2 regions of the Cryobacterium sp. N21 genome follow, and region 2 is predicted to be linked to the other one. Evidence: predicted binding sites of a transcription regulator. Region 2 holds the regulator's gene; the other holds the start of a gene.

Region 1 (4,452 bases), on a different contig from region 2:
AGAGCCCCCGGCAAGACGGGCCCGCTCTTCGCCGCGGTGCTGCTCGCCGCACCGATCGCCGGGGTGGTGGTTCCGGTGGTCGGCTTGCTCAGCCGCCTGCTCGAAGCCGAAACCCTGCGCGCCATCGACGTTCCACGACTGGTCGAAGCCATCGGAGCGACCCTGGGGCTCGCCCTCGCCGCCGCCGTGGTGGCCGTGTTCGTCGCGCTGCCGATCGCCGCGCTCGCCGCCCGTTACCAGGGGCGCCTGGTGGCCGTGATCGAGGCCGTCGGCTTTCTCGGCCACGCCCTGCCCGGCATTGTCGTTGGCCTGTCCCTCGTGTTCTTCGCGCTCGCCGCGGTTCCAATGTTCTACCAAACCTCCGTTGTGCTGGTCTTCGCCTACGTCGTTCTGTTCATGCCGCGCGCCATCGGCAGCATGCGCAGTGGGATCGCGGCGGTGCCCGCGAGCCTCGGCGACGTGTCGCGCATGCTCGGCCTCTCGCCCTTTCAGACCTGGTGGCGGGTGACCGCGCGCCTCGCGCTGCCCGGCATCGCGATCGGTGCACTGCTCGTGGCTATCTCGGCCATGAAAGAATTGCCAGCGACGCTGCTGCTGCGGCCGACGGGCGCGTCCACGCTCGCCACCGAGTTGTGGAGTCGCACGGCCCTGTTCGAGTTCGGCGCTGCAGCGCCCTACGCGGCGGCGCTCGTGCTCGTGGCGATGGTGCCCGCGATGCTGCTTTCCGGCATCCGCGGTACGGCAAGGGAGAACTGATGGGCTGGGTTGCGATCGACGGGCTGCGCGTCGCCTACGGTGACACGCGGGTGCTCGACGACGTCAGTTTGCGCATACCGCGCGGCAGTCTCGTCGCTGTTCTCGGCCCGAGCGGATGCGGCAAGACCACCCTCCTGCGCGCGGTCGCCGGTTTGTTGCCGGTCACCGCCGGCACCATCACGGTTGGCGGACGCCTCGTCACCGGCCCCGGCGTGCAGCGCGCGCCGGAGAAACGCGGAATGGGTTGGGTTCCGCAGGACGCCTCGCTGTTTCCGCACCTCACGGTGGGCGAGAACATCGGCTTCGGACTGCCCCGCACCAAGCAGAGCGACGACCTGTATTGCGAACCCGGCGAGGCTCCCGGGGGAGTCGCCGGGCTGTTCGCCGGTTTCACCCGGCGCGGGCGTGCGAACCGGGCAAGGCCGGCGTCGTCGCCCGTCCGCCCGCTCATCGGCGGGCCGGGTTCCGTCCCTGCTGCGCCGGGGCGCGGCCCCGCCTCCGGTACACCGGGGCACACCCACCTCGCGCCGGCGCCGATCACTCCCGACCGCAGCCGCCAATACAGCCGCGCCGCTCGCATCGTTGAGCTCGCCAGCCTGGTCGGCCTGTCCGACCTGGTAGACCGTGCCCCCTCGCAGCTCTCCGGCGGTCAGGCCCAACGCGTGTCGCTGGCCCGAGCGCTGGCCCCCCGCCCCGACCTCATGCTGCTCGACGAACCGTTTGCGGCCCTCGACCCGCTGTTGCGTTCGGCCCTGCGCACCGAGGTCGCGGCCCTGCTGCATGCCCAGCACAACACGAGCCTGCTCGTGACCCACGACCAGGAAGAGGCGCTCTCGCTCGCCGACTTCGTGGCCGTCATGCGCGGCGGCGAGATTTTGCAGTTCGGCACCCCAGCGGATGTCTACGAACGCCCGGTCGACCCCTGGGTCGCCGGGTTCGTCGGCGACACCGTCGAGCTCGACGGCATCTGGCGGGGTGGCCGCGTCGACTGCGCGCTCGGCTCGCTCCCGGCGGACTGGATGGGCGCACCGAGCGACGTGGGCGCAGCATCCGCTCCCGCCGACGGACCGAGCGTACGCGTGCTGCTTCGCCCCGAATGGTTGACCCTCGCCGAGCCCGCAGCCGACTCGAAAACGGATGCCGTCACCACAGCCATCGCGTACGCCGGCCACGACGCCCTGGTGAGTTTCACCCTCCCGGGCGGCCTCGTCGTGCGCGCCCGCGTCGCTGCCCCCGACCTGCCGCGCGTCGGCGACCGGGTCACCCTGGGCGTGCGCCAGAACGCCCTCGCCTACCCGCTCGCGTAGCTCACTGTGCAAAGAACCGGCCTGCGGAGGCGGCTGGTAGACCCAGGGTCAGGCGGCCGGGAAATAAAGGGTCGACACGATTGAATCAAATCGGAGCGCCGATATGGCGACCTGAAGTACCTGGGTCGCAGTATTTCCGGCGCAAGACACCGTCATGTCTCCGCCCCCACTCGGCATCGTCAGCAGTGTGGTCGAGGAAAAGGAGGTCATGGGTCCGGTAGTAGAGAACGGTGCGATGAATTGACCGCGCCAAGTAGAGCCACCGTCAATCTGGCAGACTCCCGCCGCACCGGCTTCGCCGACCAGCTCACTGGCAGCGGTTTGGTCCACGGCTCCTGTGGGCGTGCAACCTAGCAATGACCGTGCAAGGAATGCAACGGCACCCGTACCGAGAAACTTCGTCTTTTGACTCAGACTCCTTAAACTACAGACGAGGCAAATGGGTATCGACACATTAGGCGTGGTCGATGCATTTCGACCCTCCCGCCGCCCTGCCTCCGCTCACTAGAGTGAGCTTGCTCGCACCCGAAGCGGCGGGAAAAAACTCGAAACGAGGCTCCATGGCCGGCGGGCTGGATGCGCACGCCAAATTTGAGCGACGTGGGCGTAGCATCCGTTCCCGCCGACGGAACCCCGGTGTGCGCCAGAGCGCCCTCGCCTATCCGCTGGCGTAACCCGAGCACGTATCGCGCCGTCGTTTGCTGATCTCGCGCTTTTAGGACTGGAAATCGATTATTTCTTCGAAATTACGTAAGGGCGTCACGAGGCTACGAGACTACGAGGCTACGAGGCTACGAGGCTACGAGGATTCGTGACGAGTAGTCAGCGGCGCACTCACTAGCTACTGCGCCGCTGCAAGGGACGACGGGGATGTTTTCGTGAAGTGTGTCCGCGATGTGCTTCTGAGTTTTACTCGCTTTTGTGTTCGATTTGCGGTAGAATTGCCGTGAAGGAGGCACTGGCGCCCATGTTCATGGAGAACCCGAGTGAGACCCGTTCGAACCCCGTTATCGAGGCGGTCGAACAGGCACGGGGCATTCTTCTGGACGCGTTGGACGGGGTGTCGTTCGGGCTGCTCGGCGATGAAGAGTCGTTGAGCATGCTGCTCGCACTGGAGAGCGTGGGCCGGGTCGTCGACGGTGCCCGAGTGCTCTCCACAACCGACGTACTGCGCCGCTCCGAGTACTTTGACGCTGCGGCCGCACAGGCTGCCGCCCAGGCTGCGGTTGCCCAGGCTGGGGTTGATCAGGCTGGGGTTGATCGGAGCGCCGCCACCCAGAATGCCAGCGCGCGGAATGCCGGTGCCGAGACTGCTGGTGCGGGGAACGCTGGCGGGGAGAATTCTGGCGCGGATTCCGTGACGCCGGACAGTGCTGCGCCAGCTTCGGCAGTGGTTTCGAGCGTGGCCGGCGGTGCGGCAGCGCTGGCGGCGCCGACACTGGCGCGGCGGCTGGGCTGTCGCAGCGGGGCCGAGCTGGTCTGCACCCTCGCCCGCATCTCCCGCAGTGAAGTACGGCAGCGGGCCACGCTCGGTGAGAAAGTTGGCCAGCGGATGCTCCTCGGCCGCCCCCTCACCGCCACCTATCCTGTTCTCGGTGACGCACTGCAGGGCGGGGCGCTCGGGGTGGAGCAGGCGCGGGTGATCGTTCAGGTGCTCGACGGGCTCCGCTCCGAGGTGCTGGCCCCAGACCTCGACCGGGTCGAACGCTCCCTCGTCGCGAGTGGGTCCGGTGCGATCACCCCGGAGACTGAGGGGCTGCCGGGGGCGGGGATCGCGTTCTCGCCGGAGTTGTTGCGGCAGCAGGGCATCCAGTGGAAAGCACGCCTCGCCCCCGACGGTTCGGCGCCCGGCGAGACCCCGACCGAGCGGCGCAGCTGGCTCACCTTCGGCACCCTGGCCAACGGCGGCTACAGCCTCAACGGCTGGTTCACCACCCTGGACCGGGCCATCATCGGCAACGTCTTCGACACGTATCTCTCCGCCGCAGCGGCGAACCCGGTCCCCGGTGCCACCGACACTCCCTCCCCCGACACCGCCCGAGTCGTCGACGCCACCCTGGCGCCCGATGTGACACCGTGTGCCCGGGTCGAGTTCCGTGAAACCGAGCACGATGGGCACGACAACTGCGGCACACCACCGAAGGGAACCAGCACCGCGGTGAACACGTCGGGCCGAGCAGGGGAAGCCTGCGTGCCGGGCAAGGCAGGAGTCGAACGGGGCTCCGACCCGCCCGACCCGCTCAATCCCGACCCGCCCGACCCGCTCAGTCCCGCTGCGCTCAGTCCGTGTCCGCAGCAGCCCGACGACATCCGCTCCCGTAGTGAGAAGCAGGCCGGCATCCTCCGCGCCGTGTTTGAAGCCGCCGCCCGACACCCGGGCACCCCGACG
Region 2 (4,452 bases):
CCGTAATCGAAGACGACGACCCGAGTCACAGGGCTCCCTTGGTGGAGGGGATGCCCTGCACGAGCGGGTCTAGGGCCTTGGCGAGACGGAACGCACGGGCGAAGGCCTTGAACTCGGCTTCGGCGATGTGGTGCGGGTCGCGGCCGCCCAGCACGGTGACGTGCACGGTCAGCCCGGCGTGAAAAGTGATCGCTTCGAAGACGTGACGCACCATGGAGCCGGTGAAGTGTCCGCCGATGAGGTGGAATTCGAAGCCGGCCGGCTCGCCGGCGTGCACGAGGTAGGGGCGACCCGAGATATCGACGACGGCCTGGGCGAGCGCCTCGTCGAGTGGCACGAGGGCATCACCGTAGCGGGAGATGCCCGACTTGTCGCCGAGCGCCTGGCGAATGGCCTGGCCGAGCACGATTCCCACGTCTTCGACGGTGTGGTGCACGTCTATTTCGATGTCACCGCTGGCGCGCACCGTGAGGTCGGTCAGGGAGTGCTTGGCGAAGGCTGTCAGCAGGTGGTCGTAAAACGGCACCGAGGTGTGGATATCGCTGACGCCGGTGCCATCGAGGTTCAGTGAGAGATCGATGCTGGATTCACTCGTCTCCCGTTGCAGGTGTGCGACGCGGGGCGCGGAAATGCCAACAGGTGAGCTCATAGCGCTAGTTTATCGGTCGTCCGAGGCGGGCCAGAGCGTCAAGGAACAGCGAAGTCTCCTTCTCGGTACCCGCCGTCACCCGCAAGTGGTTCGGGATACCGACATCACGAATGAGAATTCCCTCCGCCAGCAGCGCCTCAAACGTCTGCTGCGGGTCGGCCACTCCCCCGAATAATACGAAGTTGCTCCAGCTTCGGTGCGGGGCATAGCCCAGACCGGCCAGCTCGACCACGAGCCGATCGCGCTGTCCACGAATATCGTCGACCATGGCGAGCATCTCCGCGCTGTGCGCCAGGGCAGCGTTTGCGGCGGCCTGGGTGAAGGTGGAGAGGTGGTACGGCAGGCGAACCAGGCGCAGGGCATCCGTTACCGCCGGATCGGCAGCCAGATAGCCGACCCGCGCACCGGCAAAGGCAAAGGCCTTGCTCATTGTGCGTGAGACCAACAGTCGCTCCCGGCCTGGCAGCAAGGTGAGCGCACTCGGAGTTCCGGCGGGCGCGAACTCGGCGTAGGCCTCGTCGACGACGACGATGCCATCGGTCGCGTCGTAGGCGGCGGCGATGGTCTCGAGCGAGAGCGGGGTGCCGGTGGGGTTGTTCGGTGAGCAGAGAAAGATGATGTCCGGATTGGTGCGAGTGATCTGGCTCACTGCGGTGGCCGGCGACAGCTCGTAGTCGGCATCGCGCGTGCCGGCAATCCAGGTGGTGTCGGTTCCGGCCGCGAGGATCGAGTACATCGAATAGGTGGGGGCAAACCCGAGCAGGGTGCGCCCAGGTCCACCGAAAGCCTGCAGTACCTGCTGGAGCACTTCGTTGGAGCCGTTGGCCGCCCAGATGTTGTCGGAGGTGAGTGCCTCGCCAAGATACTGCGCGAGTGCCTCACGCAGGGCGGTGAACTCGCGGTCGGGGTAGCGATTCACCGAGCGGATGGCCTCGGCCAGGCCGGCGAGAATGTCGCGGGCCACTGCTTCGGGAATTGGGTGCGTGTTCTCGTTGACGTTCAGGGCCACCGGAACGTGCAGTTGCGGAGCACCGTACGGGGTGAGGCCTTGCAGGTTGGTGCGGAGCGGAAGATCGTCGAGAGTGGTCACACTCTCCATGCTACGACCCTGTGCTGGCGCGCATTGCTACTTACGAGTTGGCGGGCAGTTCGAGTCGCTGACCGGGCTGGAGCGTTTCGACGGTGAGCGCGTTCAGTCGTTTGATGTCGGCGACGACGTCGCGCGGGTCGGCGGACGGCGAGACCTCTTCGGCGAGGTCCCACAGGGTTTGGCCGGGTTCGACTGTGATGAACCGGGCAGACCCGACGTCGGTCGGCGAGTAGGCCAGCGTCGCCACGATTCCGGAGTCGGTCGTGTACGACGTGAGGTCGATGCCCGTGGCGGAATTGGATGCGCCGGCCGCTCCCCCGTTGAGGGCGAATGCGACGGCACCGATGACGAGGGGCACGGCTGCGAGGGTCGTGAACACCACTCGCCCACGCCGGGTGAGGTGCAGACGGGTGCCGGGGGTACGAGAAGCGCCGTATTCACGGGCTGTGGGTGCAAGTGCTGTGGTCATGTCAAACCTCCAAGGTAGGCGGGCTGCGAGTCTCGTATCCGGCCCTCGGCCGGGAAGGCCGGATACGAAACTATGTTCCGAATATAACTTCGAACAATCGAACATGCAAGCTTTTTCTGATCCTCACCCCGAATTTCGCGCAACACACTCGAATAAGTGTTTGTTGCAGGGCTCGGAACTGGATAAACTTTCGATAGGCCAATTGCTTGATTTACACTCAACCAGACACCACCGACATCCCCGTGTGACACGGTTTCAGACCACGCGGGGCCAACTCCAGGAGGGCACATCGTGACACAGGACACCAGCGGTACCCGTGACAAGGGCGGCACCCGGCGCCGCAAGAGTTTGAGCCAGCGGCAGCTCGCTATTCTCGACGTGATTCAGCGTTCGGTGAGTTCGCGCGGGTACCCGCCGAGCATGCGTGAGATCGGTGACGCGGTCGGGCTCGCCTCACTGTCGAGCGTGACCCATCAGCTCAATCAACTCGAACTCAGTGGCTACCTGCGCCGCGACCCGAATCGTCCGCGGGCACTCGAAGTTCTCATCGAGATTCAGCGCGCTCCCGAAGATGTCGGTACCGGTGACCAGGACAGCTTCCACCCCGGCGTTCAGGTCGGCGACGCCGCGATGGTGCCCCTCGTCGGTCGTATCGCCGCGGGAATCCCGATCACGGCCGACCAACAGATCGACGAGATTTTCCCGCTCCCCCGCCAACTCGTTGGGCAGGGCGAGCTGTTCATGCTCAAGGTCGTGGGTGAGTCCATGATCGACGCCGCCATCTGCGACGGCGACTGGGTCGTGGTTCGCCAGCAGAAGACCGCGGAGAATGGCGAGATCGTCGCGGCCATGCTCGACAACGAGGCCACCGTGAAGGTTCTGCGAAAGCGCGATGGCCACACCTGGCTGCTGCCGCGCAACAGCAACTTCGAACCGATTGTCGGCGACTTTGCGGACATCCTCGGCAAGGTCGTCGCGGTGCTGCGTTCGGTTTAATCTACGAAGGCCCGACCACCAACCGGTGATCGGGCCTGTTTTCGGTCTGCCCCGCTAGACGCCGACGGTGGCATCGAGGCGTTCGCGCACCACCCGCGTCGCGGCGAGCATGTTGTGCAGCGACTGCACGGTCTCGTCGTAGCCACGCGTTTTCAGTCCGCAGTCCGGGTTCACCCACACTTGGCGTTCGGGAATGGATTCCAGGGCGGTGTCGAGCAGGATGGTCAACTCGTCCACACTCGGTACGCGCGGCGAGTGGATGTCGTAGATGCCGGCGCCAATGCCGTGGTCGAAGCCGCCCGCCTCGATTTCCCGCACAACTTCCATGCGTGACCGGGCCGCTTCGATGCTCGTGACGTCGGCGTCGAGGTTGCGAATGGCTTCGATGACAACACCGAATTCTGAATAGCAGAGGTGGGTGTGGATCTGGGTCGCATCCGCGACCCCGGCCGTGGCGAGCCGGAAAGACCCGACCGACCAGTCCAGGTAGTCGGCCTGATCCTTCTTCTTCAGCGGCAGAAGTTCGCGCAGGGCCGGCTCGTCGACCTGAACGATCTTGATGCCCGCGGCCTCGAGGTCGGAGATTTCATCGCGCAGGGCCAGCGCCACTTGGCGGGCGGTCTCGCCCAGCGGCTGGTCGTCGCGCACAAAGGACCAGGCCAGAATCGTCACCGGGCCGGTGAGCATGCCCTTGACCGGCTTGGTGGTGAGGCTCTGCGTGTAGACCGACCAGTCGACGGTGATCGGTGCCGGGCGCGACACGTCACCCCACAGAATGGACGGCCGGGTGCAGCGGCTGCCGTAGGACTGTACCCAGCCGTTCTCGGTCACGGCGAATCCGTCGAGGTTCTCGGCGAAGTACTGCACCATGTCATTGCGTTCGGGTTCGCCGTGCACGAGCACGTCAAGTCCGATCTCCTCTTGCAACTGCACAACGCGGCCGATCTCGGCGCGCATCAGCTCGCGGTAGGCATCCGCTGCCAGGGTTCCCTTGAGGAACTGTGCGCGTGCTCGGCGAATGTCGGCGGTCTGTGGGAAGGATCCGATCGTGGTCGTTGGCAGTGGCGGAAGGTGCAGCGCCGCCTCCTGGGCGAGGAGTCGATCGGCGTAGTCGCCACGAGTGAAGTCGGCTTCCCTCAGCGCGGCGGCACGGCCGCGCACGGCTCCGTCACGCACGCCGGGAGCGCTGCGCCTGGCCGCCAGGGCCGCCTCGGCCTCGGCCAGCGGCGCCGCGATGGCCTCACGTCC

The links. The regulator LexA, encoded in region 2, represses DNA repair genes until DNA is damaged. The targets are predictions, from matches to a motif close to TCGAACANNTGTTCGA.
Region 1: the regulator LexA is predicted to act here: its motif matches at 2,792-2,807, upstream of CXY77_RS03980 (HNH endonuclease signature motif containing protein).

What each region holds. Positions count from the first base shown of each region.
Region 1 is NZ_PJJQ01000027.1:63,545-67,996, forward strand. It holds gene CXY77_RS03970 (iron ABC transporter permease) at 1-756, shown strand, start outside; gene CXY77_RS03975 (ABC transporter ATP-binding protein) at 756-2,063, shown strand; gene CXY77_RS03980 (HNH endonuclease signature motif containing protein) at 3,010-4,452, shown strand, end outside.
Region 2 is NZ_PJJQ01000032.1:284,914-289,365, reverse strand. It holds gene hisH (imidazole glycerol phosphate synthase subunit HisH) at 1-29, opposite strand, end outside; gene hisB (imidazoleglycerol-phosphate dehydratase HisB) at 26-649, opposite strand; gene CXY77_RS10035 (histidinol-phosphate transaminase) at 654-1,748, opposite strand; gene CXY77_RS10030 (LysM peptidoglycan-binding domain-containing protein) at 1,780-2,208, opposite strand; gene lexA (transcriptional repressor LexA) at 2,500-3,204, shown strand; gene metE (5-methyltetrahydropteroyltriglutamate--homocysteine S-methyltransferase) at 3,259-4,452, opposite strand, start outside.